DNA from 2 places in the Lysinibacillus telephonicus genome. Region 2 is predicted to be linked to the other one. Evidence: a T-box and tRNA genes for the amino acid it is inferred to sense, from the RefSeq annotation. Region 2 holds a T-box; the other holds one or more tRNA genes.

The links. A T-box is a leader RNA that pairs with one kind of tRNA and senses whether it is charged. The one in region 2 lies ahead of pheS (phenylalanine--tRNA ligase subunit alpha), so its partner is inferred to be a tRNA-Phe.
Region 1: it has a tRNA-Phe gene. The T-box ahead of pheS (phenylalanine--tRNA ligase subunit alpha) is inferred to sense a tRNA for this amino acid. The anticodon was not compared.

The regions. Positions count from the first base shown of each region.
Region 1 is NZ_CP155468.1:3,271,356-3,275,381, forward strand. It holds gene MKY04_RS15700 (dipeptidase) at 1-761, opposite strand, end outside; gene MKY04_RS15705 (TraR/DksA C4-type zinc finger protein) at 850-1,371, opposite strand; partial or broken gene MKY04_RS15710 (transposase) at 1,619-1,779, opposite strand; tRNA gene MKY04_RS15715 (tRNA-Glu) at 2,219-2,290, opposite strand; tRNA gene MKY04_RS15720 (tRNA-Ser) at 2,311-2,401, opposite strand; tRNA gene MKY04_RS15725 (tRNA-Asn) at 2,405-2,479, opposite strand; tRNA gene MKY04_RS15730 (tRNA-Ile) at 2,489-2,565, opposite strand; tRNA gene MKY04_RS15735 (tRNA-Gly) at 2,570-2,643, opposite strand; tRNA gene MKY04_RS15740 (tRNA-Phe) at 2,649-2,724, opposite strand; tRNA gene MKY04_RS15745 (tRNA-Asp) at 2,735-2,810, opposite strand; tRNA gene MKY04_RS15750 (tRNA-Met) at 2,814-2,890, opposite strand; tRNA gene MKY04_RS15755 (tRNA-Ser) at 2,927-3,019, opposite strand; tRNA gene MKY04_RS15760 (tRNA-Ile) at 3,035-3,111, opposite strand; tRNA gene MKY04_RS15765 (tRNA-Met) at 3,120-3,193, opposite strand; tRNA gene MKY04_RS15770 (tRNA-Ala) at 3,211-3,286, opposite strand; tRNA gene MKY04_RS15775 (tRNA-Pro) at 3,318-3,394, opposite strand; tRNA gene MKY04_RS15780 (tRNA-Arg) at 3,402-3,478, opposite strand; tRNA gene MKY04_RS15785 (tRNA-Leu) at 3,503-3,591, opposite strand; tRNA gene MKY04_RS15790 (tRNA-Gly) at 3,597-3,671, opposite strand; tRNA gene MKY04_RS15795 (tRNA-Leu) at 3,690-3,771, opposite strand; tRNA gene MKY04_RS15800 (tRNA-Lys) at 3,787-3,861, opposite strand; tRNA gene MKY04_RS15805 (tRNA-Thr) at 3,868-3,943, opposite strand; tRNA gene MKY04_RS15810 (tRNA-Val) at 3,948-4,023, opposite strand.
Region 2 is NZ_CP155468.1:3,084,918-3,088,943, forward strand. It holds gene pheT (phenylalanine--tRNA ligase subunit beta) at 1-1,584, opposite strand, end outside; gene pheS (phenylalanine--tRNA ligase subunit alpha) at 1,597-2,634, opposite strand; T-box leader at 2,802-3,032, opposite strand; gene MKY04_RS14895 (methyl-accepting chemotaxis protein) at 3,249-4,026, shown strand, end outside.

The DNA.
Region 1 (4,026 bases), 190 kb from region 2:
TTCTCTATCCCTACAAGATTTGATAAATGCTCTACATGTTTTACTAACGTTTCTATTGTAGCATGGTCTTCTCCTTTTTGAATAAATGGCGGATAAAATACGACGTGGATTCTTCCCCCATGGTTAACTAATTGTTTTACTTGGTCATCCGTTAAGTTTCGTGGATGATCACATAATGTTCTTGCATTACAATGACTAGCTAAAATATATTTTGATAATGGCAGCAAGTCATAAAATCCCTTTTCATTTAGATGAGCTACATCGATAATAATATTACGTTCATTCAATAAATCGATAACATCTTTAGCAAATGGCTTTAACCCTTTTGAGCTATCTTCTAATGTTCCATAAGCGACTTCATTTTCGTAATTCCATGTTAAACCGACTAATTTAACACCTGCATCTAAAATCACTCGAAGTTTTTCAAGATCGTCCCCAATACAATCACAGCCTTCCAAACTTAATACAGCACCAATTTGTCCATCCTCTAGGTCATTAATTTGATTCCATTCCGTTATATGAATCATTTCAGGTTCACTTAAAACTTTTGTATGAAAGGCTTCAATTTGACGTGCAGCTTCTAAAAATTTTCGTTCTTGTGGAACACTTGGATGAATAAAAATTGCAAATACTTGAACTTTTACATTACCGGCCTTTAAGTTGTTTAAATTGGCATCGAGCCTACTATCATTTCGAAAATCTACATTTTCCAATCGAGTTAATTTTTCCAATACATCACAATGTAAATCAATAATCTGCATGTATCCACCACCATTTAAGTCTTTTATACATTGTATAAAATTTGGCAGATAGATTCCATATTTATTTAAATATCAGTTTTCCGGTTAATTATTGTAGCCGATCACGAATTGATGTTTCTTGGTTATTTTGATGAATAATCTCTTGTGGTACATCTTGTGGACTATCTGAAGAAGGAAATTCTCCAGAACCATCTTCGAAATCTACTGTTTTTAAAGATTTATGTGTTAGCTCATCCATGATTACCTCTTCTACAGGTCTTGTTTCCATATCAATTTTCTCCTGGCTATGCTCTTTACAAGTTAATGTAGACGGCACAGCCTCTAGTCTTTCAAAAGATATTTCCTTATGACAAACCTTGCATTTACCATATGTCCCATCGTCAATTGCCTTTAATGCTGCTTCTATTTTATCTATACTTTCTTGTTTATAGTCATCCATTGCATATTCTGTTAGCTGGATAGTTAAATCAGAAGCATTGTCTCCTGGGTGATTATCATAATTCGATAATTCAGTTCGGTCTATATCATCATGTGTTTCTATTCCCTCTTTTAAGTCCTTTAATTCTTCTAATAATTGGTTTTTCAATTGTTCGATTTGTGATTGATTCATGTCATTTCCTCCTTCTACGTATCATTAATTTTTGCTTAAATTAGTTTTTTCAAACGTAGAAAAATTGAAAACTGCATAAATTCTGAAATACAGTAATATCAAAAAGCTAATTTAATTCTCTTTAGTGATGAAACGTATCATAATAGTTTATTAAAGAGGATTAAAAATCTTTTTAAATTTATATTTTGTACAAATTAAGTTTTTTAGACTCTTTGTCAATAGGCGGGGCTGACATCATTTCCCACCCCTATCCAATAACGTTTTCAATATTTTCATAGTGATGTGTTAATAGTAATTTTGCACGGAAACGCTTGAAACTTCTAAAAGCCAAAAGCGTTTCGTTTTATTACCTTAGTTAAACTCTTACACAAATCCATTTGAATAATTAAATACAAAGCTATTTATGATAAGACATGTATTAAAAACGGTCCATAGTAAATAATTCGGTAGATTAAACAATTTTACAATAAAAAAATCTCTAAATATATTTTACTAAAGTTGCTGTGGCAAAAGATTAAGATAGGAGTTAAGTGAAATATGAATTCTAACATAAATTTACCTGGACTTAAAGAAACAAAGAAATAAGAGAAGGACAATATATTATCTATTTTGATATCTTTGAAAAAACATTGTCGTCTTACATGGGGGAAAGAAACGCAGCGTGTTCATAATTATCGAATCCAAATAAGCATTTAAAAGTCATGGTGTGAAAAACTATATTTATTAAAAAACGCCGTTATATCTATACCCCATTGGTAATCAGGTATAGGGATACATCTTGCTTTTCTCTTATTCTTCAAAAAAAAAACACTCTCAAGATATTTAATATCTTGAGAGTGTTTTTTGATGACCCGTACGGGATTCGAACCCGTGTTACCGCCGTGAAAGGGCGGTGTCTTAACCACTTGACCAACGGGCCAAACGCACAAAAACTATGTATGGCGGAGAAGGAGGGATTTGAACCCTCGCGCCGGTTACCCGACCTACACCCTTAGCAGGGGCGCCTCTTCAGCCTCTTGAGTACTTCCCCATATGGCTCCGAAGGTAGGACTCGAACCTACGACCGATCGGTTAACAGCCGATTGCTCTACCACTGAGCTACTTCGGAATATTGTTATGGTGGGCCTAAATGGACTTGAACCATCGACCTCACGCTTATCAGGCGTGCGCTCTAACCAGCTGAGCTATAGGCCCCTATTGGAGCGGGTGATGGGAATCGAACCCACGACATCAGCTTGGAAGGCTGAGGTTTTACCATTAAACTACACCCGCGTTAATGGTGGGTCGAGACGGAATCGAACCGCCGACACTTTGAGCTTCAGTCAAATGCTCTACCAACTGAGCTATCGACCCATTTTAAAAATGGCGGTCCCGACCGGGATCGAACCGGCGATCTCCTGCGTGACAGGCAGGCATGTTAACCGCTACACCACGGGACCTTTTGGTTGCGGGGACAGGATTTGAACCTGTGACCTTCGGGTTATGAGCCCGACGAGCTACCGAACTGCTCCACCCCGCGATAATATAAATGATAGTAATTATTAGATTAAATAAATGGCGGAGGAAGAGGGATTCGAACCCCCGCGCGGTTTAACCCGCCTGTCGGTTTTCAAGACCGATCCCTTCAGCCGGACTTGGGTATTCCTCCGTTTTATTATTCTAATGGTGGACCTTGCAGGACTCGAACCTGCGACCGGACGGTTATGAGCCGTCTGCTCTAACCAACTGAGCTAAAGGTCCTTTAAAGATGGCGGCAGAGGGGATCGAACCCCCGACCTTACGGGTATGAACCGTACGCTCTAGCCAGCTGAGCTACGCCGCCGGGATCCTTATTATGGTTGGTGGAGCCTAGCGGGATCGAACCGCTGACCTCCTGCGTGCAAGGCAGGCGCTCTCCCAGCTGAGCTAAGGCCCCATAATTATTATTAAAAGTTCACTTTATTCTATGGTCGGGAAGACAGGATTCGAACCTGCGACCCCTTGGTCCCAAACCAAGTGCTCTACCAAGCTGAGCTACTTCCCGTATCTTTTGGCGCGCCTGGCAGGAGTCGAACCCACAACCTTCTGATCCGTAGTCAGACGCTCTATCCAATTGAGCTACAGGCGCTACATCTTGACATGATTTTTATAATGGTGCCGAGGACCGGAATCGAACCGGTACGGTAGTCACCTACCGCAGGATTTTAAGTCCTGTGCGTCTGCCAGTTCCGCCACCCCGGCACATTTGGAGCGGAAGACGGGGTTCGAACCCGCGACCCCCACCTTGGCAAGGTGGTGTTCTACCACTGAACTACTTCCGCATGTGCTTATCTTTTAGATGCGGGTGAAGGGAGTCGAACCCCCACGCCTTGCGGCGCTAGATCCTAAGTCTAGTGCGTCTGCCAATTCCGCCACACCCGCATATTTTATTAAAACTGGTGAGCCATGAAGGACTTGAACCTTCGACCCTCTGATTAAAAGTCAGATGCTCTACCACTGAGCTAATGGCTCGAAAAATGGTGCCGGCGAAAGGACTTGAACCCTCAACCTACTGATTACAAGTCAGTTGCTCTACCAATTGAGCTACACCGGCTTTATGGTGGAGGATGACGGGCTCGAACCGCCGACCCCCTGCTTGTAAGGCAGGTGCTCTCCCAGCTGAGCTAATCCTCCTGG
Region 2 (4,026 bases):
TGCTAACTCATCAGAAGTCAATGAATAAGTAATTGCTTGATATAGGCCAGAACCTTCTAATAAATTACGAACAACGCGTCGTTTCGCTTGGTAAGGTGTTAAACCACCAACTTGTTCCCCTCCACTTGGAAGCGTCATTGGTATTTCATCATAGCCGTACAAACGAGCGATTTCTTCTACAATATCTTCTTCAATTTTAATATCTTGACGACGAGTTGGTACATCGATAATTAGTAAGCCATTTGCTGCTTCTACGTCGAATTTTAAACGATTTAAAATTGACAACATTTCCTCTAACGATATTTTCATCCCTAGTCGAGTATTAATAAAATCAGGAGATACAACGACTCTTGCAGGTGTCTTGTCTAATTCATCAATTAACACTGTTCCATCTAACACTTCTCCACTAGCAAGTTCTTCTAACATTTGAGCAGCACGTTCAGCAGCTAGAAGGACACGATTTGGATCTACTCCTTTTTCAAAACGAGCTGATGAATCAGAACGAAGCCCTAATTCTTTTGATGTACGACGAACTGAAAGGCCATCAAAATAAGCAGCTTCAATTACAACTGTTGTCGTAGAATCTGTCACTTCAGAGTTTGCACCACCCATTACCCCTGCAATTGCAACTGGCTCGATGCCATTAGTAATAACAAGGTTATGAGAATTCAATGTACGTTCTTGATCGTCTAAAGTAACAATTTTTTCACCTTCGTTTGCTAAACGTACAACAATTTCCTTTGTTTTTAATGAATCATAGTCGAATGCATGAAGCGGTTGACCATATTCCATTAAAATATAATTTGTAATATCAACAACATTATTGTGTGGGCGTACACCAGCAGCCATTAAATAATGCTGCAGCCAAAGTGGTGATTCGGCAATTTTTACGTTTTTAACAACTTTCGCACCATACAATGGATTTTCTTTAGCTTCCACTCGGAGTTTTAAGTAGTCTTGAGCTTTTTCAGATGAAGTTTCATAGTTAATTTTCGGTAATTTTACTTCCTGTGAAAGAATAGCTGCCACTTCATAAGCAACTCCAAGCATTGAAAGTGCATCGGAACGGTTTGGTGTTAAGCCAAGTTCTAATACAATATCACGTAAGCCGATAAGCTCCAATGCGTCGCTTCCTGGCACTGCATCTTCAGGCAGTACATAAATTCCGTCAGCGTAGACCTTCGGAACAACACGTCCTTCTATACCTAGCTCTTGTAATGAACAAATCATTCCGTTTGATTCCTGGCCGCGCATTTTAGCTTTTTTAATTTTCACGCCCCCTGGAAGACGAGCTCCAGGTAATGCTACGATAACTTTTTGACCCTGCGCAACATTCGGTGCACCACAAATAATTTGTCGCACATCACCTTCTCCAACTTCAACTTGGCAAATATTTAATTTATCTGCATCAGGATGTTTTTCTTTTGAAACAACATATCCTACAACTACATTTGTCATCCCTTGCGAACGATCGATTACTGCATCTACTTCTATACCAGAACGTGTAATTTTTTCAGCTAATTCTTCTGGTGTTAAGCTATCTATGTCAACATATTGTTTTAACCAATTTAATGATACTAACATTTTTGCGCCCCCTTACTCTTCTGTTCGGTGGAATTGTGATAAGAAACGATTGTCATTCGTATAGAAATGACGAATATCATCCACTCCATATTTCAACATTGCAATACGTTCAGCACCGATTCCAAATGCAAATCCTGATACTTTTTTAGAGTCATATCCAGCCATTTCTAGTACATTTGGATGCACCATTCCAGCTCCTAAAATTTCAATCCAGCCTGTTTGCTTACATACGTTACAGCCAGAACCGCCGCATTTATGACAAGAAACATCAACTTCAACAGATGGCTCAGTGAATGGGAAGAAACTTGGACGTAGGCGAATTTCACGTTCTGCACCGAACATTTTTTTCGCTAACGCATCAAGTGTACCTTTTAAATCACTCATGCGAATGTTTTCACCAACAACTAACCCTTCAATTTGCATGAATTGATGTGAATGTGTTGCATCATCATTATCGCGGCGGAACACTTTACCTGGCGAGATGATTCGAATTGGTTCACCTTTTTTCGCTTCCATCGTACGTGCCTGCACTGGTGAAGTATGTGTACGTAAAAGTGTTTCTTCTGTAATATAGAATGTATCTTGCATATCACGAGCAGGGTGCCCTTTAGGCAAGTTAAGTGCTTCAAAGTTGTAATAATCTTTTTCAACTTCTGTACCTTCAGCAATTTGATATCCCATTGAAACGAATAAATCTTCAATTTCTTCGACTACGCGTGTTAAAGGATGACGATTTCCTTGGCGAATTTTACGTCCTGGCAACGTCACATCAATTGATTCTTTTTCAAGTTGTTCTTGAATGGCTTGCGCTTCTAATACAGCAGCTCTTGCTTCTAATTGTGCTGTTACATTCTCACGAACCGTGTTGACAAGTGCACCCATTTTCGGACGCTCTTCAGGGGATAATTTCCCCATTCCTTTTAATAAATCAGTAATTGGACCTTTTTTACCTAAATACGCAACACGAACATCATTTAATTCTTTTAAATTCGAAGCTGCTGCTAATTTAGCTAATGCTTCTTGCTCTAATTGCTTTAATTGTTGTTCCATTTTTATATACCTCCTTAAAAAATTTGGCTTTGTAGTGATGTGACTAATGGGTTATGTGCGGTATTGGAATGTTTAAGTGCGAAATTCATCGGTTTATGTGCGGTTTTCACAGATTTATGTGCGAATAACCAATTAACCTCTTTTCACAACAAAAAACCCCGCCCCTAAAAAGGGACGAGGACTAATTTCGCGGTACCACCCTAGTTATTGCAAATATGCAATCACTTCATTAACATAACGGCTAACTCAGCCGGCTTTCCTTTCACAAATAAACTTGATCCCGGAAGCTGCTCGTGGGGTGAACTTCAATATTTACGACAATACATATGCTTTCAGTCTACGGCCTATGCTCCCTAAAAGGTCTATAAATATTTACTCTTCCCACTCATAACGCATTTAAAATTATTGTATTTCTAAATTCTTCATTATTTTACTTCAAAACGGAAATCGTTTCAAGTACAGCAATCACATTCTCATTTAAAAATATTACATTTTTAATATACGTAAAAAATAGTACATTTTAAACATTTGTATATGGAATTTTTAACTAATATGTTATATTTTATATTATATTAACGTTAGATTTTGTAACATCAAAAAAGGAGGGATATTTTATGCTTTTTATAAAAAGACGAGAAGAAATAAAAACAGAATCAAGTTTCGAAGACGCATCTCTAAATATCAATGGACAAATTCAAGTTGCAATTGACCAACTTAAAGCAGTAGTTGAACAAATGAAAATCGCTTCAATAGCACTTGAGGAAACATCTGCTTCTAGTAAAGAAAAATCAAATAGTTTACTTGAGCATAGTATACAAACTGCTGAACATGCACAGCAAGTTTCTAAAAAAATGACTGAAATTGAATCATCCGCCTTACATATTTCTGCCTTTTCACAAGAAATTCTTTCAAACAGTCAAACTTCAAATGAAGAATTAATGATATCTTTTGAATCTTTTCATTCACTTCAAAAAAAGTTTGAAACTTTAAGCAATAGTCACAACACTCTCCTACAGCAAATGAATCAGCTAGTAAATAACTCAAGAAAAATTATTGATATCGTCCATACAATCGGATCCATTTCCCAAAAGACGCGAATTTTAGCTTTAAATGCATCCATCGAAGCTGCTCGAGCAGGAGAACACGGAAAAGGATTTGCAGTAGTAGCGAATGAAGTTGGGAACCTAGCAAACCAAACCTCAAATGCAGTGGAAGAAACACGAGAAAATATTGATTTAATCTTAAACGAGATTAATAAATCTACACATATGGTGGAAACTGAAACAAAGCAAATTCAGGAGGGTTCAAACGAATTAAATGACATTCTGAAATATTTAAAATCATTCCAATTGAAATTAAGTTCTATAACAAAAATGGTTTCCGAATCTACTG